DNA from 2 places in the Alcanivorax sp. 97CO-5 genome. Region 1 is predicted to be linked to the other one. Evidence: predicted binding sites of a transcription regulator. Region 1 holds the regulator's gene; the other holds the start of a gene.
The links. Region 1 encodes PhoB, which activates phosphate uptake and scavenging genes when phosphate is short. Its sites were predicted from a motif close to TGTCATANNNNTGTCANA; they were not measured.
Positions count from the first base shown of each region.

Region 2: Y017_RS03405 (choice-of-anchor I family protein) is a predicted target of PhoB. The motif match lies at 3,730-3,747, and genes of this name have one in related genera.

Region 1 is NZ_KI965907.1:33,773-48,443, forward strand. It holds gene Y017_RS13570 (ATP-grasp domain-containing protein) at 1-872, opposite strand, end outside; gene purE (5-(carboxyamino)imidazole ribonucleotide mutase) at 917-1,408, opposite strand; gene Y017_RS13580 (NAD-dependent epimerase/dehydratase family protein) at 1,785-2,612, opposite strand; gene Y017_RS13585 (hydrogen peroxide-inducible genes activator) at 2,750-3,652, shown strand; gene recG (ATP-dependent DNA helicase RecG) at 3,773-5,884, shown strand; gene phoR (phosphate regulon sensor histidine kinase PhoR) at 6,071-7,381, opposite strand; gene phoB (phosphate regulon transcriptional regulator PhoB) at 7,472-8,176, opposite strand; gene ubiA (4-hydroxybenzoate octaprenyltransferase) at 8,502-9,374, opposite strand; gene Y017_RS13610 (chorismate lyase) at 9,457-10,071, opposite strand; gene rd (rubredoxin) at 10,308-10,472, shown strand; gene Y017_RS13620 (rubredoxin--NAD(+) reductase) at 10,522-11,670, shown strand; gene Y017_RS13625 (hypothetical protein) at 11,832-12,209, shown strand; gene Y017_RS13630 (hypothetical protein) at 12,421-13,062, shown strand; gene Y017_RS13635 (GGDEF domain-containing protein) at 13,274-14,377, shown strand; gene Y017_RS13640 (MATE family efflux transporter) at 14,334-14,671, opposite strand, start outside.
Region 2 is NZ_KI965879.1:10,260-24,930, forward strand. It holds gene Y017_RS03395 (ABC-F family ATPase) at 1-1,218, shown strand, start outside; gene Y017_RS03400 (DUF1244 domain-containing protein) at 1,332-1,643, shown strand; gene Y017_RS03405 (choice-of-anchor I family protein) at 1,735-3,645, opposite strand; gene Y017_RS03410 (NAD(P)/FAD-dependent oxidoreductase) at 3,910-5,463, opposite strand; gene Y017_RS03415 (reductase) at 5,534-6,460, opposite strand; gene Y017_RS03420 (SDR family oxidoreductase) at 6,514-7,347, opposite strand; gene Y017_RS03425 (TetR/AcrR family transcriptional regulator) at 7,462-8,082, shown strand; gene Y017_RS03430 (DUF4282 domain-containing protein) at 8,137-8,631, shown strand; gene Y017_RS03435 (nitronate monooxygenase family protein) at 8,787-9,752, shown strand; gene Y017_RS03440 (NAD(P)/FAD-dependent oxidoreductase) at 9,946-11,445, opposite strand; gene Y017_RS03445 (alpha/beta hydrolase) at 12,032-12,919, opposite strand; gene cysQ (3'(2'),5'-bisphosphate nucleotidase CysQ) at 13,039-13,854, opposite strand; gene nudE (ADP compounds hydrolase NudE) at 13,892-14,437, opposite strand; gene yrfG (GMP/IMP nucleotidase) at 14,494-14,671, shown strand, end outside.

The DNA of each region.
Region 1 (14,671 bases):
ACATTCAGAGCATGGAGCGGTACGCCGGCCAAAGCATGAACGTGTAGGTCAAACTGAGACCAATCCGCACCTTCATGGGTCCAGTGCCCGGAGTTATGTACCCGCGGGGCAATTTCGTTGACCATCAGCTGGCCATCCACTTCAAAAAACTCCACCGCCATGACGCCGGCATAATCCAACTCTTCCATAATGCACTTGAGCATTATTTCCGCCGGCGCCTGCAGATCGGAACAGGCATTCGCCGGTGCCAGACTCAAGCGCAGAATACCATCCACATGCCAGTTTCGGGTCAACGGGTAGAACAATGTTTCGCCGGTAATACTGCGCGCGCCGACAATGGACAGCTCGCGGCGGAACGGAATTTTCTGTTCTACAATCGCTTTGCCAGCCAACTCAACAGCAGGCACTGCACTCAAATCACCACCTTCGCCGACGATCCAGGTGCCCCGCCCGTCATAACCGCCACTGCGGGCTTTTACCACTACACCACCAAAGTCCGCCACCGCACGAGGCAAATCTTCAGCCTGGTCCAGCATTACCCAAGGGGCAGTGGGAATGCCCAGCTTGTCCAACATGGTTTTCTGGGTAAATCGATCGGGAATGACCTGCAGGGCCCCGCGCGCTACACAACGATCACTCTGGGCTAATTCAGCGGAGAAACCGGTTTCTGGAAACGCTTCACGTTCCACGGTGATCACCGGGTAGCGCTCTTGGCACTCTTCCCAACTAATCGGCACAGCCAAATCAGAAGTACCCGGCAACAGCAGCGCCCGCTCGGGATCGTAACGGTCTACCACTAGACCCAAACGGGCCGCAGCTTCTGCCATCATCAAGCCAAGCTGGCCACCACCGAGAACAAGTACGCGATTCATAGCAGATCCGTCAGAGCAAACAAGGAAAGGAGCAGCGCAGGGAGTTAACCCTGCCCCAGCTCGGCATTGGCCAACACTTCATCCGCACGGGTGGCTTTCCAGTCGGCAATCGCCTGCAACAACGCCGGATTTTCCGTCGCCAGCATCTGCGAAGCTAACAGGCCCGCATTCCAGGCCCCCGCCGCGCCAATGGCCAACGTACCCACCGCCACGCCTTTGGGCATTTGCACGATAGACAGCAGGCTATCCCAACCGGATAGCGTGCGGCTTTTCACCGGCACACCCAGCACCGGCAGCGGGGTCAAAGACGCAATCATACCGGGCAAATGGGCCGCACCGCCGGCACCGGCAATGATCACCTTGTAGCCATTTTCATGGGCGCTTTTGGCAAAATCATACATGCGCTGGGGCGTGCGATGGGCCGAAACCACCTCGGCTTTCCAGCCCACATTGAAATGGGTCAGGGCGTCACAGGCTTCTTTCATGGTTTCCCAGTCAGATTGGGAGCCCATTACCACGGCAACCGGCGTGCTCATTCGCATTACTCCATTGCGCCCATTACAGGCTTTTGCGGGCGCATCAGAACCAAGCCACGCCAACACAGAAAAAATTGAGGCGCACACTTTACTAATGCCAGCGCCGGAGGCAAGTCTATCGACGAAAAAATGATCGACGATGAAGCTCTCAGCCGACAGATGGCGATTTTAGCGTGATTTGGTTGGGAATGCGCTTCTGCCCTTGCCGCCTGCCCACGCAACTCCCTTCAATTACAGAACAGAGGCGTAAGCGACAACCCACAAAACAAAACGGGCCATGATCATTATTTGAAATGCCGCCGCCGCATCATCCCGAATAAGAAATGATGCGCAGACACTGCATTGGATTCACTCAAGGATAAAGTCATGTGGCCGCTTACCTCCCTGCCAACACCTGAGCATAGCCGTCCTGATAGCCGGGATATTGCAGGGTGTAATGGCCCTGCTGGATATATAGGCTCGTCACCTGCTTGCCCACTGCCGGTTCATCCGGCACCGCCAAGGTCAACCCTTGCTGGTCTGCCAACCATTCCAATACATCCAGATTACGGCCGCCCACCGCATCGGTGCCAATCACCAACGGTGGCATTTCATGGCCACCCAGCCAGCCTAGCACCACGCTACGCAGTAGCCCCACGCAATCGTCACGGTGGATCCGATTGGTCCACTGGGGGGCAGGTAGACTTTCTTCGCCACGGGCCAATCTGGCTGCCTTGTCGATCTGCCGATATCGTCCCGGCCCGTAAATACCGGTAAAGCGCACCACAGTACTCAGACTACGAGTGCTAATTTCCTCTTCCGCCGCGAGCAGCACCTTGCCGTTATAGCGGCTCGGACGAGGAGGGGTTAGCTCATTGACCACCCCTTCCACGTCGCCAAACACCGCGCTACTGGAGACAAACACTACCGGGGACAGCGGCTGCTGGCCTTCCAGAGCATCCAATAACATTAGCGGCGCCCGTACATAGGCCTGCAAATACCCTTCTTCACTGTACTCGCTCGGAGTCATGATGATGACAAGTAAATCCACCGGATCCGGCGGTAGCATGGCCACCCCTACAGTCAAATCTTGGCTATACAATTCCACTCCACCCGGCGCCTGTTCACCGCGGCGAATGGCACTGATGCGATGCCCGTCTACGATTAATTGTTTGGCCAAGCCGCTGCCTAGGTCACCCAGACCGGCAATCAAAATATGAGACATGAAGGCTCCTTGCGTACCGCCAGTAACCCGATGCCGGATGGCGAACGCAGGCTGTTCTTACGTTAGTCATCCGGCACCTAGCGTACGACGCCGTTAATATGCACAATGGTATTCAATCGAATAAGCGTATCAATGCCATGACATTAACAGAACTTCGCTATCTGGTCGCCTTAGCCCGGGAACGCCACTTTGGCCACGCGGCCCAAGCCTGCAACGTAAGCCAGCCAACCCTGAGTGCTGCCATTAAAAAACTGGAAGAGCAGCTGGGCATGCCACTGTTCGAGCGCCGCCCCCGGGAAGTGGTGGTTACGCCTCAGGCCGAACCCATTATCGCGCAAGCCCAGCGCGTGCTGGAGCAGGCGGACCTACTTTCCCAGATGGCAATGAGCCAGCGCGATCAGCTTGGCTCACCGCTGCGGGTTGGCGCAATCTTTACCGTTGCCCCATATCTCTTTCCCACCATGGTGCCGCGGGTCCGCAAAGCCGCAGCGGAAATGCCGCTATTTATCGAAGAGAATTACACCCACGTATTGCGGCGCAAGTTAGAGCACGGCGAGCTGGACGCCATCATCGTTGCCCTGCCATTCTCCGGTGGTGGTTTGGTGCGTGCGCGCATGTACGAGGAGTCTTTTTCGGTATTGCTACCGGCAGACCACCCCTGGACCAAGCAAAAGAAAATTGCACCTGAACAGCTGCTTAGCGAGACTCTGCTATTGCTCGGTGAAGGCCACTGTTTCCGCGACCAAGTACTGGAACTGTGTCCCGCCATCGATTCTCAACACCAACGCAACCTGGTGCAAATCGAAGGCGGCTCGCTAGAGACTTTGCGGCATATGGTCGCGGGCGGCCTGGGCATCACCGTGCTGCCCAATTCTGCCTTGCACCAACATGGATACGACAAGCACACTTTTGCGGTTCGTCCATTTGAAGAACCAGTGCCCTCGCGGACCATCGCGCTAGTTTGGCGCGATAGCTTCCCACGCCCCAAAGCAATCGAAGTATTGCGACAGGCCGTACCCAAGGAAGGATTGTCAGGATAACAACGATGAACAGGCCGGTTTTTCCCTGTAAGAGCTCCTGTAGCGATGCGAACCGACTTGCCGGCACGCCTCCAAGCACCCTCTGCACCTCAACAGGTGCGGTTATGGCGACCTAACATCATGGCCGGTGACTCCCTCTCCAGCCTACCCCTGAGCCGCCTCAAGGGCGTCGGCCCCGCCGCTGCGGAAAAACTGGCCAAGCTGGGCCTGCATAACCTAGAAGATCTGCTCTTCCACCTACCGTTCCGTTACGAAGACCGCACTCGCATTTCCCCCATCGGCAGCCTGCGCCCGGAAACCGGCGTGGTCATCGAGGGTCAAGTAATGGCCGCCGATGTGATATTTGGCCGACGTCGCTCCCTGCTTTGCAAAGTGGCTGACGGCACCGGCATGGTGACGCTGCGTTTCTACCATTTCAGCGCAGCACAGAAGAACACCCTAGAGCGCGGGCGGACTATTCGCGTCTATGGCGAGCCCCGTCCTGGTTCCGCCGGGCTGGAATTTTATCATCCAGAATACCAGCTAGATTATGCTGACAGCGGCCTGCCGCCACTGGAAAAAGCATTGACCCCGGTCTACCCCACCACCGACGGTGTCAGTCAGAAAACCCTGCGCAACCTCACCGGGCAGGCCCTGAAATACCTACAGGCGCACCCTCCCCAAGAGCTGATTCCTGCCCAACTGCTGGATCAGAGCGGCCTGCCCAGCTTAGCCGACGCCTTGAGCAAACTGCATAATCCACGACCAGATGACCCGGTGAACTTACTGCTGGAAGGCAAACATCCGGCAGTAAAACGGCTGGTGATGGAAGAAATGGTGGCTCACCAATTAGGCATGCTGCAAAAACGCGCCGGACAGAAAGCCTTCCATGCCCCGCGCCTTGGCGGGCAGACACTGTTTGAAAAACTACAGGACAGCCTACCCTTTAACCTCACTGGCGCCCAAAAACGAGTCATCGGTGAGCTGATGGGCGACATGAAACAAGCCCACCCCATGTTACGTCTGGTACAAGGCGATGTGGGCTCAGGCAAAACCCTGGTAGCCGCCGCCGCCGCCCTTGCCGCCATTGAGTCCGGCTATCAGGTCGCGTTAATGGCACCTACGGAGCTGCTGGCGGAACAGCATCGAGAAAACTTCCACCACTGGCTGGCGCCACTGGGTATAAAAGTACACTGGCTGGCGGGCAGCCTCGGCGTAAAAGCCCGCCGGGAAACCAACGCAGCGCTAGCCGATGGCAGTGCGCACATCGTGGTCGGCACCCATGCTTTGTTTCAGGAGGCCGTACAGTTCCATCGCCTTGGGCTCACCATCATTGATGAGCAGCACCGCTTCGGTGTGCAGCAGCGGCTGGCCCTGCGTGAAAAAGGGCGCGAGGATAACGCCCATGGCATTCAGGTTCCCCACCAATTAGTCCTCACCGCCACGCCCATTCCCCGCACCCTGGCCATGAGCGTCTATAGCGATCTGGACACATCCGTGATCGACGAAATGCCACCGGGCCGCAAGCCCATCGACACCTTGGTGCTTCCCGAGAGCCGACGCCCCCAAGTAATCGAACGCATTAACGATGCCTGCCGTCCCTCTGCTAAAAAGAAAAACACTCAGGCCTACTGGGTCTGCACTTTAATTGAGGAGTCTGAAGAACTGCAGGCTCAGGCAGCGGAAGCAACATTTGCGGAATTACAGATCGCCTTGCCGGAGCTGAAGGTGGAGCTGGTACACGGGCGCATGAAGGCGAAAGAAAAAGCCGAGCGTATGGCACGTTTTTCGCGGGGAGAAGCGCAATTGCTGATTGCCACCACCGTCATCGAAGTGGGCGTGGATGTACCCAACGCCACCCTCATGGTAATGGAAAACGCCGAACGGTTGGGCCTCGCGCAGTTACACCAGTTACGCGGTCGCGTAGGCCGTGGAGCCGAGCAAAGCTACTGTTTACTGCTATACAAAAACCCTCTATCGCATACTGGCAAGCGACGCCTGGCGGTAATGCGCGATACCACCGACGGTTTTGTTATTGCCGAAGAAGATTTGAAACTACGTGGACCCGGCGAATGGCTGGGCACTCGCCAGACCGGCGACCTGGCCTTTCGCATCGCCGATCTGGTTCGTGATGAAGCGTTAATGGAGCCCGCCAAAGAGATCGCCAACAAACTAATGCAAGACTACCCACAGTGGATCGACCCCCTGTTACGTCGCTGGCTAAAGGGCGGGCAGAACTTTGCCGACATCTGACACAAACGAAGAATCCCCAAGATCAGGGGCGTTGTCACCGGGGAATGACAAAGGGGTCTTGCTCCTTTTTATAAAGCAAAAAAACCGAAGCCAAAACATACCATTCTCGAAAACAATAATGTTGAGAACGTCCTGACAAAAGAGATTTCAACAGCCGGCTAGAAACACACCTCTTGAACCTGAAATTCAACCCGCCACTGCCGTTGGCTTGCTAACCAGCCGCTCCGCCGGGAAATGACAGGTAAAGGTGCTGCCCTTGCTCAGTTCGCTGACGATTTCCAAGCGCCCATCATGGCGAATCATTACGTGTTTAACGATGGCGAGGCCCAGGCCGGTGCCCCCGGTTTCTGTAACGCGGCTATTGTCTGGCCGGTAAAAACGTTCCGTTAAGCGCGGGATGTGGGCGGGGTCGATGCCAATCCCGTTGTCTGTGACAGAAAAGTGCGCGCCGCAAGAATCTTGCCACCAACGGATACGGATGGTGCCGTTGGCCGGCGTATATTTCACTGCATTGGTAATCAGATTGCCGAAGGCACTTTCCAGTTCAGCCGGATTGGCGATCAAGCGTGCGTCGAGAGGAACATCCAGCTCGATCTGGTGATCCTTGTCGCTGCCTATAGCCAACGCATTTTCTTTCATCCGATTAAGCATGCCATGAACGGGTACCGCCTGACGTACACTGTCAGCTTCCGTTCCTTCTAATCGGGCCAGTAATAACAAATCGGCGACTAGGGCTTCCATGCGGTTGGATTGATTGTCCATTTGCATCAATGCGCGACGCAGACGGGCCTGTTCTTCCGGGAGGGTATCGAGCAGGGTTTCCAGGTAGCCTTTGAGCACGGTAAGCGGCGTCTTTAATTCATGGCTCACATTGGCTACAAAATCTTTGCGCATTTGTTCCAAGTGATGCAGCCGCGTAACGTCACGAGCAATCAATAATTGTTCGCCGATACCAAACTCAGTTACGCGGAACTGCAGGATACGGTTGTCATTCACCGGTGAAGGGATTTCCAGCGGGTCCTGAAAATCCCCTTTGCTTAGATAACCGGTAAACCGAGGATGGCGGATCAGGTTTGTCAGTGGCTGGCCCAGATCTTGGCTCGCATTAAAGCCCATGGCACGTTCGGCGGCATGGTTCCAATATTCCAGATAACCGTGTTGGTCGATGAGGATGACTACATCGTCAAGGGCGTTCACTGACTGTTGGGCGCGGTGGATGATGCCTTGCAGGTTTTCCTGGGCGCGACGTTCTTTTTGGAACAAGTGCTCAAGGCGGGTATAAAACTCACCCCACAGCCCGATACTGTCTGGTGGCTCGGTATGATCGTCGCGCACCAGCCAGCTGTACAGGGCGAACAGTTGCCGGGTGCTCCAAATAATATAGCCCCCCAGCCCTACCAGCAGTGGCCAAGTGTGGCCCACTGCCAGGGCAGCCAGAGCGGCCAGAAATATCAGGCCGGCAATGCGATTAACTTCCTTGGCCAAGCTGGCTTTCATGGGTATTCCACCGCAATTACTTTGCTCGTTAGCCGGTATCGGGGGGGGGCGACGGCGCTGCCTAGTATAGGCAGCCGCATGCCTGCCGTCTCAACCTGCCTTGGCCGATTTCACTGAAAACCGGTAGCCGGTACCGCGCACGGTCTGAATAAAACGATCGTAGCCGAAGGGAGCCAGCGCCTTACGCAGACGGCGGATATGCACGTCGATGGTACGGTCTTCCACATAGACGTTAGCACCCCATACTTGGTCCAGTAGCTGGGTGCGCGAATAGGCCCGCTCTTGGTGGCTCATGAAAAATTCCAACAGCCTGTATTCGGTGGGCCCCATGTCCACGGGAGAATCGTTGGCGCTAATGCGGTGACTCACCGGGTCCAGGCACAGACCTTCTACTTCAATGGCCTTTTCCGCCGCGACACTAGACGCGCGCCGCAGCACGGCTTTAATGCGGGAGATTAGTTCACGAGTGGAGAAGGGTTTGGTGATGTAATCATCGGCGCCAACGTCCAGCCCTTGAATCTTGTTATCTTCTTCGCTTTTCGCAGTGAGCATGATGATGGGCACCTCGTTGGTAGTCTCATCACGCTTCAGCCGGCGGGCCAGTTCGATACCCGTGACCGACGGCAGCATCCAATCCAGCAGCACCAGATCCGGGCGCTCATCGACGATGATCTCATGGCCACGTTGGGCATTCTCTGCCTCCAGCACATCGAAATCGGCCAGTTCAAGGGCGACGGCGACCATCTCACGAATAGCGGGCTCGTCATCAACAATCAATATACGGTTTCGGGACATGGCTTCCTTCCTTGCCTGTCTTGTGAGTGGCGTGTGCCGCTCGGGATGTTATCTATTAGATTGCTTTTTTATGACATGTGTATGACAGATAGAGCCCCGCCACGCAACAACGCAGGTTAAGACGAACGGAAGGCCTGCAACCATCTGGCGACAGCCCCAAGCCACAAACGACAACACACGCCAGGCCTTAAGATACGGTAATAATATGCCCTCGATTAGCCGCTCAGGTGGACCGAATTATCCCTTTCGTCCCCCTTGAATCGCGGCGCCGAACACCATTAGGTGGCACTCTAAGACACCCCCGCTATAGGGGACTTGTAGCGATTCAAAAATACTGAAAATACAACCCGATAAACACGCATGCTCCGGCCCAATGATTATTCAGAAATGCGTGAAAGCTGGGCCAGCGTTCACGGTAGCGGATCAAGCTGTGCTGAAAGGCAAAGCTAAGGCTCATTCCAACCAAACCAGCGTACCAGGGCCAGGAAAAACCCAGCCGGTGGCCGACCATAATCAATGCCAATAGTGTCAGGGCTTGAAGGATGGCGATCATCAGGCGGTCGGCATCGCCAAACAGGATGGCGGTGCTTTTGATGCCTAGTTTCAGGTCATCTTCACGGTCACACATAGCGTATTCAGTGTCGTAGGCCACCGTCCACAGCACATTGGCCACGTACAGCAGCCAAGCGATTTCCGGCACTTCACCGGTTTCAGCGGCAAACGCCATGGGGATGGCCCAGCTGAAGGCAGCGCCCAAGAAAAGCTGCGGCATAAAAGTGAAACGCTTGGTAAAGGGATAAAGCACTGCAAGGCCCAAGCCGCCGAAAGACAGCCAAAAGGTCAGCTCATTGAGAAACAGCACTAGCCCAAAAGCCAATAGACCTAAGCCGCCAAACAGGGCCAGAGCCTGTTTGGCGCTGAGTGCACCGGTGGCCAGCGGACGTCCCTGAGTACGTTCTACGTCGCCATCGAAATTCCGATCGGCAAAGTCATTAATCACACACCCCGCCGCCCGCATGATCACCACGCCCAGAAAGAAAACCACAATAACGGTCAGGCTCGGCGTACCGGCCCCAGCAATCCATACCGCCCACAGCGTGGGCCATAGCAGCAACAGCGTGCCGATGGGGCGATCAAGGCGCATTAACTGAATGTAGGGCCAGAGAGTCGGGTAACGCTGTTCAACAAAGGCAAACATGGGGCATCCGAGTTGTCAGGGCGAAGATGAGTTTCAAACGACAAGCGACAAGTTTCAAGACTCGAGCCAGGAGGATAACCAATTAAAAACGCGACAACCGCACCGCGTCCGTTGGCTCTCCCCTAATAGATGCATAGAGATAAGCTTTGTCGTGTAGCCACGACGCTTGCACACAACGTGCGACGTGCAGCTTCTCCCACAGCGCGGGCAGAAAATACTCCGCCACCAGCAGGGGCGCGCCGCGTTTGATAAAGCGCGATTGGCGACCCCAGCATAGCGAATGATGTTGGTCAGTCGAAGCGAGTCGGGCCCACACCTGATCCCGCTGGCAGATCGGGCGGTTATACAGTTCAAGGCCAAGGGAGCGGCTACCCATGTGCCCCAGGGAGCGGTTTGCACCGGCAAGGCTAGTGAGCGGCAGCACACTGCGGGCAGCAACCACCGGGGTATCATCCAGGTGCAGTGTCACTTCACGGATCAATGCAGCGCGCCTTACCGGCAGCGATAACAGCCTCCGTTCATCGGCTCGAGGCAAGGCAATAGCATGTAGGCCGGGAACCACACTGAAGTGGCCGTAGCGCTTGAGACGCCGTGTCAGAGAGTCTGGATCAGCCATCCAGTCCCGAATAATCGGGGGCAGTACCAGCTGTTCCAGTGGGCGCCAAAGGCTATCGGGGTGCAGGGCGGCAGGCAACATGGCTCTCTCATGATATCGCGCACTATCGCGGGCGGCAGGACTATGGCCCATGTCTTACGGTAGAGCAAGCGGCGCCCTAGTGCTTCAGGAATCAGAGAACAGCAACCTTGAGCTTATGTAAGACGGTGCCGGCTGGCATTGATTTTTTTGCCTTACGCCGATAGGTTAACGCCCCCTGAGAACGCCCTGTATGTAGCACAGTAAGTAAGAGCTTACTTTACCTGACGAGGTTCACAATGAAGAAGTGGGAATGTGTAGTGTGTGGTTTCATCTATGACGAAGCCGAAGGTCTGCCCGATGAGGGTATTGAGCCGGGTACCGCCTGGAACAACGTGCCGGAAGATTGGGTCTGCCCCGATTGCGGCGTGGGCAAGGACGACTTTGAAATGGTAGAAATTTAAACCACTACCTCAGTCACTCCGCCTGTCCATTAATTGTTAAGGATTACTCATGCATCCTATTGTCATCGTCGGCACCGGCTTGGCCGGTTTCAACACCGTCAAGGAATTCCGCAAGCTGGACAAAGAAACCCCCATCGTCATGCTCACCGCAGACGACGGTCGTAACTATTCCAAGCCTATGTTGTCTGCCGGCTTCAGCAAGGGGAAAACCGCCGATGACCTGTGCATGGCCACCCCGGAAAAAGTGGCTGAGCAACTTAATGTTGACGTTCGCACTGGCGTGCATGTAGCCGGCATTGATGCCGCTAACAAGCGCGTACTGCTGCCCGATGACCACCTGGACTACAGTAAACTGGTACTGGCGCTGGGTGCCGACACCTGGACACCGCCGCTGGAAGGCGATGCAGTGGGCGAAGTGTTTTCCGTCAACGATCTAATGGACTACGGTAAGTTCCGAGCAGCCGTGGAAGGCAAGAAGACCGTGACCATCCTCGGCGGCGGTCTGATCGGCTGTGAATTCGCCAACGACTTATCCAACGGCGGATTCAAGGTATCTTTGGTTGAGCCCATGGGCCGTTGCCTACCATTGCTACTGCCTGAGCAAGCCTCAGAGGCGGTGGGCCGTGGGCTGGCGGATCTGGGCGTGCAGTTCCACTTTGGCCCATTGGCCAAGGCGGTACATCATGGCGATAACGGCCAGTTGGTGACCGAATTGTCCGATGGTAGCCAACTGGAGTCCGACGTAGTGTTATCGGCTATCGGTCTACGCCCGCGTATCAGCCTGGCCAAGGAAGCAGGGCTGGATACCAATCGCGGCATCCTGACCGACAAGAGCCTGCGTACCAGCGCGGAGCATATCTATGCGCTGGGCGATTGCGCTGAGGTGCAGGGCCATGTGCTTCCCTACGTTCTACCGTTAATGGCGTCTGCCCGTGCCTTGGCAAAAACCCTCGCGGGTGAGACCACTGAAGTCAGCTACGGCGTCATGCCGGTAACCATTAAAACCCCGGCATGCCCAGTAGTGGTATGCCCTGCTGCAGAAGGCAGCGAAGGCGCCTGGGAAGTGGAAGCCGAGGGTAATACCGTGCAGGCTCTGTTCCGTAGCAAGGATGGCAGCCTGTTGGGTTATGCGCTCACCGGTGAAGCGGTCAAAGAGAAAATGAAGCTCAACAAGGAACTACCGGCAATAATGCCGTAACAGCCACAAGCTGTTAGCGACAGGGCGCGGGCGGGATAAGTAAGCGAGACGAATTCTCTTGCCCCGCGCTACACTATGGAACAGCCATAGAAGTCATTGGCTTGCATGGCCTATTTCCGTATTGCAGTTTGACGCTTGCCCCTGACAGACAAGGATTTCTCATGAAATTTGCACTGGTATTGCTGGTTCTTGGTTGGCGGTTACGCTGGTTGGCGTGGCGTAACACAGGCTTTCAAAAGCAGCTGGAGAACCGCAATGTGGTGATGCAGTGGCGCACCTTCGCGGGCAAGCCGGCGCGCAGTTTTCATTTCATGCCAGGCAAGGTCGTGTCCAAGGCGGGTATTCACGGCAAGCCCACGGTAACCCTAAATTTCAAAGACGCAGGCTATGCCTTCCGCACCTTGCAGGAAGCGGGCAAAAACCAGATGGCGTTCATGGAAGGCATGCAGGCCGGTAATATCAAGATCGAAGGCGATCCGGGCCAGCTTATGTGGTTTATGACTTTAATGAAATTCATCATGCCCGGTGGCAAAAAGTAAACGCTGCCCCCTTACTCTGCTCTTTGCGCGCAACCTAAGGCTACATGCTGGATTACGCACGTAAGGAGCTCTTGTAGCTCGCGTGCACCCAAAGGACACAGGCCCTAAAGGCGGAACGTCACAACCCGCCGCGCTCAGGCAAAGACCCTGGCCTGAACCGAGAGCCTCAGTAGCCAAACGCTCTCCAATCCATTTGCTTCAAGGACGGTATATGTTGATGGCTCAACGTGTTTTTGCATTCTGCTCGCTCCTATTGCTGGCGGCCTGCGCCACCACCACCGAAACCAATTCCACCTGGCAAACCAAAACCGACGAACCACGGCCGAGCTTTGCCCACCTGTATGTGCTGGTGCTGTCAGAAAACCCAGTGGCCTCTGCTGCTGTAGAACAGCAAGTAAAGAAGAGCCTGGCCAAGCGCAAGGTGGAGACCACCTTAGGCAGCACCACGTTGCCGGCAACTAACCGGCAGGCAGCGGATTTTCGAAGCAAGGTTGAGCAGGCTGTAAAAGATAGCGACGCCGATGGGGTCATGGTGGTGACACTATTAAAGAGCCAAGAGCGTGACGAATACATGCCGCCCACGGTGGATTACCTGCCTATGGCTTCGGCGCCCATGTATCTTGGCTATGGCCCCTATGTAAGCTACAGCCATCGCGCGCTGTACCAGCCAGGTTATTATCAGAGCGCCACTGACTATTACCTGCAAACCCAGCTTTACAGCGTCAAAACGGCGAAGCCCGTGTGGCAAGCTCAATCTCGCAGCATGAGTCCCTACAGTCTGAAAAGCGGTGCCGAGGGCTACGCCAAGAGCGTGGTAAGTAAGCTTGACCGTGATGGCGCCCTGAAAAGATGATCTTGCCTAGCCGGGAGCCAGAGCCCGGCCTAGCCCCCCCTTGCTTTGACTCTATCTCAAGCTCTACCTTCCGATTCTGATTCTGACCATTGGTCCCCCACCGTGATTCTATCTCGCTTGACGCTATGGCGATCACCATGCCGAGGGTATGATTAAGGGTACTAGTAAGTTTGCATGGGCCAGGAGGCCCGTTGAGGCCAGAGGGGACGGCATGCATTCAACCATGAAAACGCTGCTTGAGCAGATGCGAATCACCGAGATGGATATCGATGCTCGAAAGCGTCTGCTGGATTTCAATGATGATGATGTGGACGCGCTGCTACAGTGCCGACCCCATGTGGAGAGCCGCCTCGATGATATCGTTGAGATATTCTATGGCATTCAAACCAGCAACCCGGATATTGCTGCGCTGATTGGGGATGTCGATACTTTAGAGCGACTGGTGAACGCCCAGCGTCATTACATTCTGGACCTATTTTCCGGCGTCTACGACTTAGAATACACCAACAACCGCCTGCGAATTGGCTTGGTGCACAAGCGAATTGGCGTTGAGCCAAAATTCTACCTTTCCGCAGTGCATTTGCTGCACCGGTTGCTGGTAAAAAACATTACCGAAGCCATTGATGCCAGTGCAGAGCGAGACCGCGCCTTGAAGGCGCTGGACAAGCTAATTTACTTTGACGTCACCTTGGTGTTTGAAACATATATCTTAAGCTTAGTGTCGGAAATCGAAACGGCAAAGGATCGTACCGAAGAATATGCGCGGGCACTGGAAGAAACGGTTGCCATGCGTAATGGCCAATTACGTATCGATGCCCTCACCGGCCTGACAACCCGCCGTTACCTTAACGAAGTCCTGCACCGAACGGTGAAGGCCGCTCAACGCCGCAGAGAACCAGTAGCGCTGATTTTCGTGGACGTGGACGCCTTCAAAGAAATCAATGATCGGCGCGGTCATGCCTATGGTGATCGAGTCCTTGTTGAGCTTGGCAAGGTGCTAAAAGAAACCGCCCGAGGTGAAGATACTTGTGTGCGCTATGGTGGCGATGAGTTCTGCGTAGTGTTGGCCAACAGCACTGAAGAGCAAGCGGAACTTGCCTATTGCCAACGGACTCGACGACTGCTGGCGGAGCGATTGCCAGAGGTCAGTATTAGCATGGGCGTGGTGCAGACGGGGCCGGATCATTTCGAAGACGTGGATGCATTGCTGTACTCTGCTGACCAGCGCATGTATTTGAACAAACCTAGCCGGTGTGAACTAAACGCTGAGATCATGCATGATGGCGACGTCGACCCCATAACACCCAGGCCATGAATACTCCCCGGGCTGCCATGAAGCCATTCATGGTTAACCACAGGCCATGGTTATCCCAGCCACGGGAGCATACCCAAAGCATAAAGAAGACCCCCACTGACGCCAGCATGGTGTTGCGCATGGCGGTACCCCTGGTGGCGCCGACAAAGATCCCATCCAACCAAAATCCGGCGCTAGCGGTAACGGGCAGCAATAATACCCAAGGCAGATACTCGATGGCCGTGTCACGGATCGATTGCAGGTCGGTGAGTAAACCAATCAACGGTGCGCCGCCTAAGCAGAACCCCAGCAGGC
Region 2 (14,671 bases), on a different contig from region 1:
TTCGCAGAAATGGACGGTTACACCGCCGAAGCCCGTGCCGGGGATCTGCTGTTGGGCCTTGGCATTCCCGAGGAGCAACACGCGGGCCCGATGACAGCAGTGGCTCCCGGCTGGAAACTGCGCGTGCTGCTCGCCCAAGCGCTGTTCTCCGATCCGGACGTATTGCTGCTTGATGAGCCCACTAACCACTTGGACATCCATACTATTCGCTGGCTGGAAGATATTTTGGTGGCCCGTTCTAGCACCATGATTATTATCTCCCACGATCGCCACTTCCTGAACAGTGTATGCACCCACATGGCGGATCTCGATTACGGTGAACTCCGCTTGTTCCCCGGTAACTACGACGAGTATATGACCGCCGCCACCGCCGCCCGTGATCGGCTGTATGCAGATAACGCCAAGAAGAAAAAAGAAATTGCTGACCTACAAAGCTTTGTTAGCCGCTTCTCGGCTAATGCCTCCAAGGCCAAACAGGCCACCAGCCGGGCCAAGCAAATCGACAAGATCCAGCTGGAAGAGGTAAAACCCTCCAGCCGCATTAGCCCCTACATTCGTTTTGAACAAAGCAAAAAACTACACCGCCAAGCGGTAACCCTAGAAGGGCTCGGCAAGCATTACGATGACCTGACCCTGTTCCAGGACCTGAGTCTGCAAGTAGAGGCCGGCGAACGGGTAGCCATTATCGGCCCTAACGGCATCGGTAAGACCTCCCTGCTGCGCTGCCTGGCCGGCGACCTGACCGCAGATACCGGCACCGTAAAATGGGCGGAAGCCGCCGACCTCGGTTACTTCGCTCAAGACCACAGCCATGACTTTGAACAGGACATGATCCTGTTCGACTGGATGGCCCAATGGACCAGCGATGGCGAGCAGGCAGTCCGTGCAGCGCTTGGCCGCATGCTGTTTTCCAACGACGAAGTAATGAAATCCGTGAAGGTGATTTCCGGGGGAGAACAAGGCCGCATGCTGTTCGGCAAGCTGACGCTGACTCAGCCCAATGTATTGTTACTGGACGAACCCACCAACCATCTGGACATGGAATCCATCGAAGCGCTCAACCTAGCGCTGGAGAACTACCCAGGCACACTGTTCTTTGTCAGCCACGACCGGGAATTCGTCAGTTCCTTGGCCACCCGCATTCTGGAAATCACCCCGGACGGAGTGCGTGATTTCACCGGCAGTTACGATGATTATCTGAAGAGCATTGAGGCCTGAAGGCACGTAAAGAACAGCAAAGCGGAAATGCCGGCAAGGCGTTTCCGCCGTTTTATGCCCCCCCCTTCTATAAGGGCCTCACCAGATAGGGATTTCAGAACCGGGAGAATCCAATGGCCGATATTGATCAAGCCAGCAAAACCGAGATGGAAGCCGCTGCGTTTCGCCACCTGCTGCGGCATCTGGATGAACACAAAGACGTGCAAAATATCGACCTGATGATTCAGGCAGATTTCTGCCGTAATTGTTTGGCTAAGTGGCTAATGGAAGCGGCGACGGAGCAAGGCGTGGAACTGGATTATGACGGCGCACGGGAATACGTCTACGGCATGCCCTTCGCTGAATGGAAAACGCTCTACCAGAAACCCGCCAGCGAGGCACAACTGGCAGCCTTTGAGGCCAAACAAGCCGCCCGTAAACGCTAAGCTGCTTTAGCAAAACGAATTTCCCCGGCCCCAAAAAGGCGGCCCGCAGGCCGCCTGACAACACATAGGGCTTGTATTTTATTGCCGTGATTTATTCGCTGAAGACACTTTGCACTTCATAGATGGCGGTGGAGCCACTGACTTCGTTCCCCACCACCAGCAGCGCCTTGCCGTTGGCAGAATCCGCAGCCGAAATAAACACCAACCCTTCCGGACCCAGATCCCCATACCCATCCAGGTTGCCCGCTTCCGGAGCCACATCCCAGGTTTCACGGCTGTTCAAATAATCCTGATAGACCGGCGCCGCCGGATCCGTAATGTCATACACCAGCACGCCCCCCATGCGCTCCAGCCCCAAGAACAAGAAATGCTTGTCGCCAATCTGACCGATGGTCAGCCCTTCCGGCTCAGGCCCCTTGGCATCACTGCGGCTGTCTATGGCATTGCCTTCATCGTGGCCGCTGTTGAAATAGTCGGCACAATCGATTGATCGCTCGGAGCCCAACTTGCAGGTATCACTGGCCAGAAACTGCTCAATGGCATCGCCGCTATCAAACACCAGATCACCACTGTCATCGCGAATGGAGAACGAACGACCACCATAGCTGTAGAGCGTGTTGTACATGATATGCGTACCCACCTCGTCTCCTTCAGGCTGCGAACCATTGGCCATGAATTTCAGCGGTTGGCCATCGACGTCCGTCTTGTAGCCCATCGTCCAGGTGATGTTCAGGCGCCCCAGCACATCGTCTTCACGGCAATCGCCGGAATCGCCCGCTGTGGCACCGCAATAGCCGAAGACCGCAGGATCCAACAGGGCTCCCTCTGCCAACGCGCTCAGCTGCGGCGGCAAATCATCGCCACAACGACGGGCAAACCCGCTGTTATGCACCAGATGCTTCACGCGGAATTCTTCAACAAAGCCCTGGCTAGCATCCGGCTCACAAGCGACCGGCGGCACCACCTTTGCATCCGCTTCTTCGCCCCAGTAGTCCTCATTGTCTTCGCCCCAGGCCCGAGCATCCCCTTCGTTGGCGGTCACCAGGTAGGTCTTGCCGTTCACGGTATAGCCATGAATCGAGTCCGGCAGGTACAGCCCCACTACACCGGCAAAAGTCCTGATATTGATAACTTCATCGTCATCGCTGGCATCAATCCCGTTACCTTCTACGCTGCGATCAATTTCTCCCAGAGAAACGATGTCGGTTATCGTCGCTGTGGCGATATCCACTTTCGCCAGCGCATTATTTTCCTGCAGGGTCACCCAGGCTGTGTTGCCATCAGCTGAAACCGCAATGTACTCCGGCTCCAGATCCTGCGCGGCGGATGCCCCCGGACCATAAATGCGAACCCCTTGGTTACGCAGGCTCTCTTCCTGGCCGTTATACGCCGTGAAGTCTGCAGTACTAACCACCGGGTTGGACGGATCACTGAAATCTACAATGCTGATAGAGCCCTCAGGGTCTGTTTGATAATCATCACTGGGCTCGCCTTCGTTGGCGGTGAGCACGCGGGTTCCATCCGGGGTAAACGCCACCATGTCTGGCTGGGCGCCAACCCGCTGGCTGCCCAGCAAGGTCAAATCACTGGCCTGATACAACGCCACAAAGCCATTATCAGTTTTCGGCTCCGCCTCAATGGCCACCGCCACCAAACCATGGCTGGCAGCGACGCTATTCACTTCCGCGCCCGGCGCAATGCCTGCGACACTAATCGCATCGATCTTGACCGGGCTCTCAGGGTCACTCAGGTCCAGCACATCCAGTTCGCCCTGCTCCGCATTCACTACGAACAAACGCTGGCTTGCCGCATCATAAGCCGGGATTTCTGCAGCGGAGGCATCAAAACTGCCTGTGGAATAGCGACTGACATAGGAGAGCTTGATACTGTCCGGTGTGCGCACCGCCTCATCCACAACCGCGTCAGGCTGATTGCTGTCGCCACCACAGGCCGTCAGCGTTGCCGCCAGAATGACACCAGCTCCCAGATACAAATTCTTCATCGGTTTCCCCTGTTATCTGCAGATCCCCCAAACGGATTGCTCACAGGGTTTTACAGGGCAGGAATGAAGCCAGCACGACAGTGAAATGACGACTTGATGACAGCTACCGGGCGGCCACGGACAGAGCACCGTTCCACAGAGGGAATTGACCCAAGGGTACAGAGAGCCTGGAAGGGGTAATCCAACAACTTTCAATGCGGCATAAAAAACGCGGCACCTGCCAGGCAGGGCCGCGTTTACCGAGCGAAACCAAGCTGATTCACATCAGACGGTTTCGTAATCGTTCTCTTCAAAAGCGGCCATCTGTGCCGCGTACTGAGTGGCAAACCCTGGGTACATGGTGGCATTGAAGCCGTCTTCGGTGAGATACCAGCTCTTGCAACCTGAATTCCAGTTAGTTTTTGCCAGCCGTTTCTGCATGGCCTGGTTGTGCTTACGCTGAACATCTTTTTTCACATCCAGCATCTTCAGGTCTTCCTGAAGAATTTTCTGCACCCCTTTCACCGCGTAATCAAGCTGGGACTCCATATACACCAGGGCGGAATTATGACCGGGCCCAGAATTAGGCCCAAAGGTCATATAGAGATTGGGATAACCGGACACATTAATGCTCTTGTAGGCCTGGGCACCGCCTTGCCACTCGTCACCCAACACCCGACCCTTACGCCCTTTAACGGGGAAAGGCGTGCCGGAATGGCTGACATCGAAGCCCGTAGCAAACACGATGCAGTCGGCCTGATGCTCAATACCTTCTACCGTACGAATCCCTTTTTCACTAAGGCGAGCAATGGGCCAGGTAATCAGTTTGGCATTGTCTTTTTGCAACGCAGGGTAATAATCATTGGAGACCAACACCCGCTTGCAGCCGATGGTGAAATCCGGGGTCAACTGACGACGCAACCAGCGGTCTTTCACTTGCCGGCGTAGATGCATCTTCGCTACCCGTTCAGCAACGCGGGTCAGCGGCGAGTTCCATATTACCGCCAGCGCCATGCTTTCATGGGTCCAGAAGAGAAGATTACGCATGGCCTGCTGGCTGGCCGGCAACTTGCGAAAAAGGGCTTTGTTCCAGGCCGGAGTGACAAAATCAGGACGCGGCAGAACCCAGCCCGGAGTGCGCTGAAACACCTTCACGTGGGCCGCCTGTTTGACCAGTTCGGGAATGATTTGGATACCGCTGGCACCGGTACCAATGACAGCCACTTTCTTGCCGGTAAAATCGTACTCATGATCCCAGCGGGCGCTGTGAATCTTGTGGCCCTTGAAATCCTCAATACCAGTAATCGCCGGGAAACTGCAGTTCGACAAGGGCCCCTGAGCCATCACTGCGGCCCGCCCAGCAAACTGCTCCCCCTTATCCGTCGTGGCGGTCCAGGTGCCTTTCTTTTCATCAAAAGACAGCTCTTGCACGTTTTTCTCGAAACGAATGTACGACTCCAACTCGAACTCAGCCACCAGATGCTGGATATAACCCAGGATTTCTTCGCTGCCCGAGAAGCTCCGTGACCAGTTCGGGTTGGGCGCAAAAGAATACGAATAGAGATTGGAGGGAACGTCGCAAGCGGCCCCAGGGTATTGATTGTCTCGCCAGGTGCCGCCCACCGCGTTGGCTCGTTCCAGAATCACGATATCCTCAATACCGGCCTGCTTGAGACGAATGGCCATCCCTAGGCCGGCAAACCCCGCGCCCACAATCAGGACCGAGGCCGGTTTTATCACTGGTGTTTTTGTTACCGCCGGCTCTTTCGTTGAGGAAGAACGCTGACGGGAAGCCGATTTGCGAACGGCCTTTTTAGGGGAAGTAGGGGATGCAGTCATAACAAAATCTCATCAAAAAGCAGGAGACCACCATCATCTGCCAGGCACATGATGGTGGTCTTCGGTAACATCAAGCAGTGGGGTGATAAGTCAGCTCATTCACCCAGGAAGGCACAGCAGGCAGCATCCGGGGCGGTATCATTCCGGTCAACTTGACTAGACCATCCACGGGTACGTGATAAACACGTTTATTGCGATCTACCATAAGTTTGGCGTGGTGACGGACCAACTGATACCAAGGGTTACGACGGCCATCTTCGGTACGCCCACCAATTGTTTCGAATTTGGCCATCGCGGCATACAGGCGCTCTTCCGGCAGCCCCATACCAATAATGTTGTCGCGCATCTTGTTGAGCAAAGGCAGATAGGAGGCCATGCCTAACAACAGGCGAGGATTCAGCAAGGGGGCCAGCATTTTGGCGGCACCAATAAAGGTCTTCCCGCGCCCCTGCATTTCCATCACGCTAAAGCCGACGCCCAAATGACGGGATTCGTCGTCATTGATTTTTTCAAAGGCCTGATGACAAATCGGGTCTTTTACGGTCTCCAGCAGGAAGGTACACAAGGCACCATCCAGAGCAATTTCTAGCATCGGCACCATTGTGCCCAACACATAAATCGGCATCTCATCGCTGTAACGATCCAGCCACTCAATCGCCAATCGTAAGTTGATATTAGGTTCGGGAATACCTTCTCCCTCGAGCATCCCCCAACGTTTCATCAGTGCCATTTCGACATTGGCATGGCGCTGCTCTTCCGCGTGAAAGTAGGTATAGATTTGACGCAAGGTTTCTGTGGGCGCTTTCTTAGCCATGGCGGCAAAGGCCCTGGCGCCCACGTGCTCAATCCACATCACATCAGCCATGAAAGCTTTCAGCTTGGGCCATTGTTCTTCGGTAATCAGCTCCGCGCCGGGAGCATCCCAGTCGATATCTGACAGGGCCCACTGGGTGGATTGAATCTTTGCCAACATTTTTTCCAAATCGATAGAAGCCATGATGCTCTCCTGTTATTGCGATACGGCTTTGAAGCCGTTTAACGGCATTCGGTTTATGCTTTTGCGGACGCCAAGCGGCTGAGCAGCCCGGCACCACGGGTATAGACGGAGGGCAGATAACGCTTCGCCCGCCAGATCATTCGTGCATCCATTTGCGGCAGCACATAAAGCTGCCCGCGATCTAAAGCCTTGAGAGTGGTGAGCGCGACACCTTCGGCGGGCACGCCAGTAAGCTCCACAAGTCTGTTCATCAGCGGCGTGATCCCGGCATCGATCCGGCCAGTGGTGAAAATATTGGTGTTTACCACTGTAGGACATAGCACCGTTACGTTAACGCCGGTGCCGGAAGTTTCGGCTGCCAGTGTCTCTGACAGCGCCAACACCCCTGCCTTGGTCACGTTGTAGGGCCCCATCAACGGGGCCGCCGCAAAACTGGCCGTAGAGGCCACATTGATAATCCCACCGTACCCTTGCGCCTTGAGTCTCGGTGCAAAAACGTGGCAACCATGGATCACACCCCATAGGTTAATGCCCATGGTCCAGTGCCAATCGTCCATGGAAGTCTCGCCTACCGGTTTGCCGCCCACGCCTACGCCCGCGTTATTGATCACCAGATTCACCGGCTCTGGGAGCAGCGCATCTGCTTGTTCGGCCAGCGCTTCTACCTCTGCTTGGACACTGACGTCGCACTGCACCGCCCACGCCCTCCCGCCCGTGCTGACAATGCGGTCAGCCGTTTCCTGGGCGGTCCCCAGATTGATATCCGCACAGACCACCGCCCCATTGCGCCGAGCCAGCTCTTCGGCAAACGCACGGCCTATGCCGCTTCCTGCCCCGGTGACAACAGCGGAGGCATTCGCGCTAATGGTTTTATTACGACCAAACATGCCGTCTGCTCCATCAAGTCAAAATAGCCATTGCATCAAGGCAACGGTTTATTGTTACATCCTCTAATGTGACAGTAGATCGAATGCTTGTTCGGATTCAACTCGGAAATCATTATGGCTCGCAAACCCAAACAACAGCGCTCCAAAGCCACCGTCGATGCTATCGTCGAGGCCGCCCTAATCTCGATTGCCCAGCAGGGGCCATCGGCCACCACAACACGCCAAGTTGCCGACATCGCCGGCATCGGCGTGGGCTCTTTATATGAGTATTTCGAGGACAAGGACGCCATACTGAAAGCCGCCGGCGCCCGTTTCGTGGACGATACCGTGGCCATGATTAAGCCGCTGACTCCGGAACTGGTACGGATGAATATCCGCGATGCAGTGAGTAAGCTGCTGTTTACCTTTCGCGATTTTCTTGAAGAAAATCGCCAGCTGTATCTGAACTGTGCACGCCACGCTTTCAGCCAAGACATGGTGATGCATCTGGAGCCCATCAATCGCGCCCTGTTGGACCTGTTTACTCAATACCTGATGCACCACCCGGAGCTGTTGCGTATGCCTAATATTCCGGCGGTGTCCTATTTTTATATCAACGGCGGGGTTTTCACCGTGGTACGCCATCTCTCGGAAGAAAAACCAACCCAGAGTTTCGAGGAACTGACCACGGTGTTCGGAGACTTTCTTGCCAGTTATGCGGAACACAAACTGGGCGCCAGCAACGCCACGCAATAGCGCCGCACGACTCAAAAACGAACACCATAAATAATAATAAAATCAGGAGGCACCATGCAGACACCCAAGTCGGAAACGCCACCACCTGGGCCGCCCCCTCGTATTCCCAACCTGGCGGATTGGCGTTTCAACCGCTATCTGACCATGCAGCTGATGCCGCTGTTCTATCTTCTGCTGATTGCTGGCGCACTGATTGTGGTCGTTAGCGTAGTTGGCTTGTGCTTTTGGTTCTCTACGCTGGCCGGCATTATTGCCGCCGTTATTGCACCACTTGCCTTTGTGGTAATGGTGGCGGTGATCCGCGCGGCACTGGAATACATGATTATGGCCCACCGCATCATGCGCATCATCGAACGCATGGACGCCCTCCCCGGCCAGGTAGCAGACTTATCAGTACGTGTTGACGGCATTACCAATCATGTAGACGAATTGAGCGGGCATGTAACCGATATCCATGAAACACTGATGCACGCCCGCCCGTTGCTACGCTCCGCGGGCTTACCCAGCCGCCTGCTCAATGCATTGCGGCGTCGAACGCCTGACGCCTGACGTTCGCAAGCCGCATCCGCCCTCATTCACGTCCACATCAACCCACAGATTGTCGTTTTCGGTGCTGACATCGCCACATGTATACCGCACTATTATGCTCCTGAAAGCGTCCCACTTTTTTCGGTGGCGCTCACCTTGTGAGATGAGGAGTTCCCATGGCCCTACCTGCCTCCCTGCAAAACAGCCTGCAGCTACCCGTTGTGGCATCCCCCATGTTCATTGTGTCCAACCCGGAGCTGGTGATCGCCCAGTGCAAAGCCGGCATTGTCGGCTCTTTTCCCGCCCTGAACGCTCGTCCCGCAGAAGAGCTGGAAGTATGGCTCAAGCGCATTACCGAAGAGCTCGATGCCTGGAACCAGGCCAACCCTGACAAGCCTGCGGCCCCATTCGCGGTAAACCAGATTGTGCACAGATCCAACAATCGGCTGGAGCATGATCTGGAGCTATGTGTGAAGTACAAGGTGCCTATCGTAATAACCTCACTGGGCGCACGAGTGGATGTGAACGAAGCCATTCATAGTTATGGCGGACTGGTATTCCACGACATCATCAATAACTTCTTCGCCAAAAAAGCCATAGAGAAAGGTGCTGATGGCCTGATCGCTGTGGCCGCTGGCGCGGGCGGCCATGCAGGCACCCTCTCCCCGCTGGCCCTGGTGCAGGAAATTCGTGAGTGGTTCGACGGGCCACTGCTGCTCTCCGGTGCGATCGCCACCGGGGACGCCGTTCTCGCTGCTCAAGCCATGGGCGCAGACTTGGGCTATATCGGCTCCGCCTTTATTGCCACCGATGAAGCGAATGCGGATGAGCGCTACAAACAAGCCATTGTGGACAGCGGCGCCAGCGACATTGTTTATTCCAACCTGTTCACTGGCGTGCACGGTAACTACCTGCGCGGGTCCATCGAAGCCGCGGGTCTGGATCCGGAGAACCTACCGGAAAGCGATCCGTCAAAAATGGACTTCGGCGATGGCAGCTCCAAAGCCTGGAAAGACATCTGGGGTAGCGGTCAGGGTATCGGTGCGGTGAAGAAAATAGGCCCAGCAGCAGATCTGGTCGACCGCCTGAAGCGAGAATACTCAGCCGCACGCCAACGGATTAATGCTTTACCTTGGAAATAGTTAAACGTTAAAAGAGGCGCTAAAGCTTGGCGATTATTCGCCATAAGCTCTGCCCTCATTAACAGATAGCAGCACTAAAAAGGCCGCACCCTTTTCAGGATGCGGCCTTTTTAGTGCTGGCCCTAGCTAGGCCCGCTGTCCATGCCTACTAGGGTAACAGCACCGTAAATGGCGCTTTTTTTCAGCTTTCAGCTCAAGCACCCAACAACGACGCCACCAGCCCTTTCTTTTTCACCGGCTGATAGTTATCGAACTCAAGGAACCCGTCATCAATGGCGCCCAAACGCAGCTTGGGCAAATCAACCATATAATTCTGCACCACCTTCCACGGCTCCTTTGAACCCTGGCGCGGCAGCCGATCATTGGCACGCTGAATGTAACCCGATTGCATGCCGAGGAAGTTATCGTCGGTAATGCAATTATCCTTGTCACGGGGAATCACTGTCTGGGCACCGGTTTTTTCCATATGGTTTAGCAAGCGGCAAACATACTCGCAGACCAAGTCGGCTTTCAGAGTCCAAGACGAGTTAGTGTAACCAAACACTAGCGCCATATTCGGCACGTCCCGCAACATCATGCCCTTGTAAACCAGCGATTCGCGTGGCTCCACCGGCTTACCATCAATGGTGCTTTTTACCCCCCCAAGCATCTGAAGGTTCAGCCCCGTCGCAGTAATAATGATATCCGCATCCAACTCCTTGCCAGACTTGAGCAAGATCCCTGTTTCAGTGAAACGTTCGATGTGATCGGTCACAATCTCAGCATCGCCATTGCGCACGGTCTTGAACAAATCGCCGTTGGGCACTGCACACAGACGCTCGTCCCAAGGGTTATAATGGGGCCGGAAATGCGCCATATCCACGTCATCACCTAGCTGTCGTTTGGCCGCAGCCAACAGCGCACGGCGGACCAGCTTGGGGCGCTGTGTGGACAATTTAAACACCATACGCTGAAGGCCAATATTACGCGCACGGGTTAACCGGTAAACCATCATCTCCGGCATAAACCGGCGCATGCCCACCGAGATTTGATCCACTTCCGGTACGGTGGCGATATAGGTTGGCGAGCGCTGCAACATGGTGACTTTTGCACCTTCTTTAGCCATTGCAGGCACCAGCGTTACGGCGGTAGCGCCGGAACCAATCACCACCACTTTCTTGCCTTTATAGTCCAAATTCTCCGGCCAGTGCTGAGGATGAATGACTTGGCCTTTAAAGTCTTTCTCACCGGGGAAGTCCGGCTTATAGCCTTCGTCATAGTTATAGTAACCACCGCATGAGAACAGGAAGTTAGCGGTAAAGGTTTCTTGCTCACCGGTTTTCTCGTTGGTGGTTTCCACCGCCCAGTGGTTATCGGCACTGGACCAATTCGCCTTGATCACCTTGCGACCAAAGCGTATATGTTTTTTCACATCGTACTCTTCCGCAGTGTCTTCCACGTACTGGCGAATAGAGTTGCCGTCCGCCAGCACCTTGGGTTCGGTCCAAGGGCGAAAGTTGTAGCCTAGTGTGAACATATCGGAATCAGAACGGATGCCGGGATACTTGAACAGGTCCCAGGTGCCACCGATGCGTTCGCGGCGCTCCAGGATCGCATAGGTGCGATTCGGCGCCTTGCGAGTCAAATGGCAAGCGGCACCAATGCCGGAAAGGCCGGCGCCAACGATCAATACATCAACGTGTTTATTAGACATATACTTTACCTCCAGCCTCTCAGGCTGCCCGATTCTCTCAGCGCAAACATTGACATCGATCAATGGCACGTTTTAATGGCGGACAGAATAGCCGCACTAGAGGGTATGAGAAAAGGCCCAAACGGGCCGTTAATTGGCTTTAGCGCCGAAGGAAAGTGCCGCTAAAGACGGCCATCTCGCTGTAACCGTTATAAACATTGGGCTTGAGTCACCATTCAGCCCGATACCAGGGCCTAGGTTTTAATCGCGCCCGGCCGCCTCATTCTAGGTCATTCTGCTTGCAGGACTAAATCAGGTTGCCCTTAGCCGCGTATTCCGGGCACCCCACCACGCCTAGCATTCACAACCCGGCGCAGCTAATAGCTCACGCTCAAGACCTAAGGGCTTTCAGACGGCGCCATAGATTAGCTCCAGATTCCCGTTTCCTGTTCAGCACTGATCGGCTTGAGCCGTGAGGGTCCGGCCTCCGCCAACTGGGGTCTGCTCGGAGGGTCACCCGCGCGAGCATGTATGCCAATCCGCTGTCACTGGATCAGACAACGGTTCTGCTTTCATTGAGCCGCCCGTTACAACGCCATTTTAACTTTTAGCTTTCAACATCCCGCAAAAACGCCAACTGATCCGCCAGGCTGATCTCCCGGGCCTCGCCTTGGTAGACATCAAAATGTCCCACCGGATAACGTTTCACGCTGGCTCGAGCCATCGCTGCAGCCGCTTTTTCTGCCGCCGATGCCGGCGCCACCGTATCGGTTTCGCAAATAAGGATCAGCGCCGGGCAAGTGACCTTACTGGCCTGGGCCACAGGCCGAAATAGCGGCAGCGCCAGCGCAACCCGCCCGGCCACCTCGTTAGGCACGTGGGCCGGCATCAACGCGGTGTACCCATCATAGGCGTCGTCGCTGGACATAGCCGCCAGCTCACCGGGGCGCCCTGCCGAGGGCAACATTTTAGGCCCCAGCCCCAATGCACTGCTGGCCAGGTCCCACAGACCAATACCGGTCATCTTCAACGCCTGCCCCACACCCGCATAACGAATCACCTCCAACACTGACGCCATGCCGTCCATCATCGGACACTGCGCAATAATACCCGCCACCGGCTCCCGGGCCGCCACCACAGTGACCAAACCACCACCAAAGGAGGTACCCCACAAAACGATGCGCTGGTTATCCACTTCATCTAGCTTGCGCACACAGGCCAGCGCCGCCTGCCAATCAGCCACTTCACGATAGGGCAACAACACCTGGCGGGGCATTCCTTCGCTTTCACCAAAATGGCGGTAATCGAATAGGAACACGGCATAACCGGCCTGCACAAAAGCATCGCGAAACGGCGCCAACCCGCATTCCTTGGTAAGCCCAAAACCGTGGCCCATGACCACTGTCAGAAAAGGCCCCTCGCCTTCAGGCAAATACAGATCGCCCCGGCAGGATTGCCCGTCACTAACGAAACGTAATTCACGCATTGCACTCATGGGAAACTCCTTGTTTGGCCTGCTAACACTAATAATGAAAGCGCAGGACACTCTGAACCCCGTGCCGGAGAGGGGCTCACTCCCATGTCCTGCCTAGGGCGAACGTTAGGCATCGCCCATCAACCGTTCAAGGCCGGAGCGATAAAGCGCCATTGTTCAATACTTTGCCCCAACACCAGAAAGAACGGATTAAGAATGTCCTCTTTGTTGTACTGCAAGGGCGCAAAGTCAGTGTTCACCACCACCCCCCCGGCGGCGGCAACCACCGCGTGGGCCGCAGCCGTATCCCACTCGCTGGTAGGCGCAAGGCGCGGGTAAATATCCGCACTGCCTTCCGCCACCAGACACAGTTTGAGAGAGGATCCCATGGAAGCGCGCTCCACTTCCCCGATCTCTTCTCGTATAAAAGCTTCCAGTTTTTCCACAGCCTCACCACCATGGCTACGGCTGGCCACCATCACCACCGGCGTGGTGCGCGCACGGCACTCAATGGCTTGGCGCTCACCGTTATGTTCTTTAAAGGCGCCCACGCCCTTTCCGCCCATATAGGTCACAGCCGTTACCGGCACGTGCACCACCCCCAGCACCGGAGTATCGCCCTCCACCAGCGCAATATTGACGGTGAACTCACCGTTACGCTTAATGAATTCCTTGGTGCCATCCAGCGGATCTACCAGCCAGAAACGCGGCCAGTCCTTACGGTCCGCATAGGCAATACCCCCTGACTCTTCAGAGAAAACCGGAATATCCGGCGTCAGCGCCTGCAACCGAGCTTCAATAATTTTGTGGGCTGCCAAATCTGCCTCGGTAATCGGCGACTTGTCATCCTTAGTTTCCACACCCAGATCATCGCGCTCGTAAACCTCAAGAATCGCCTGTCCCGCGGCACGGGCAATCTCACCAAGCGGACCCAGCAGGGCATTTAAATCCGTCATTTCCATTTTCCTGTGATTAATTCAGAGACGTGTTGAACTATCTTTTCTCCAACAACCGCTTGGTCATCAACAACGCAGCGATCACTCTCGCCTCGGTCACATCATCGCGCTCAATCAAGCGATCCAGTTCCGATAATTTCCAGGTCACCACTTCTAGCTCTTCCGGCTCATCACCGGGAAGCGATTCCTCATAAAGGTCTTCAGCCAACACGACTTTAATGCGGTGCCCCATGTACCCGGGGGACAAGGTCAGCTCCTTCATCAGGCTCATACGCCGCGCGCCGTAACCCGCCTCTTCCTTTAATTCCCGGTTAGCCGCATCGCGCCAATCTTCACCGTGTTCATAGGCACCCTTAGGCAGAGTCAACTCATAGCTTTCCGTACCGGCGCCATATTCACGGATCATCACCACGGTATCGTCATCCAGTAACGGCACCATCATCACCCCCGCGATCGGCGGCGTGCGCAAGCGCTCGTAGGTGCGTTCCACTCCGTTGGTAAACCGCAGGTGTAACTCTTCAATTCCGAACAGGCGGCTCTTTGCTATCAGCCGGGTGTCGAGAATCTCCGGTTTCTCATCCATAATTACCTCTGAGCCTACTCACCAAGGCAAGACTAACCCGAACACGCAGGAAATTCATGATTGACTGGCAATCCGTGGACACCGTGCTGCTGGATATGGACGGCACACTGCTGGACCTGCAGTTTGATAACTGGTTCTGGCAACAACATGTGCCCAACTGCTACGCCCAGCAACGGGGCTTAGAGCAGGTCGAGGCCAACCGCATCATCCACGACTGGATCACCAGCCACCAAG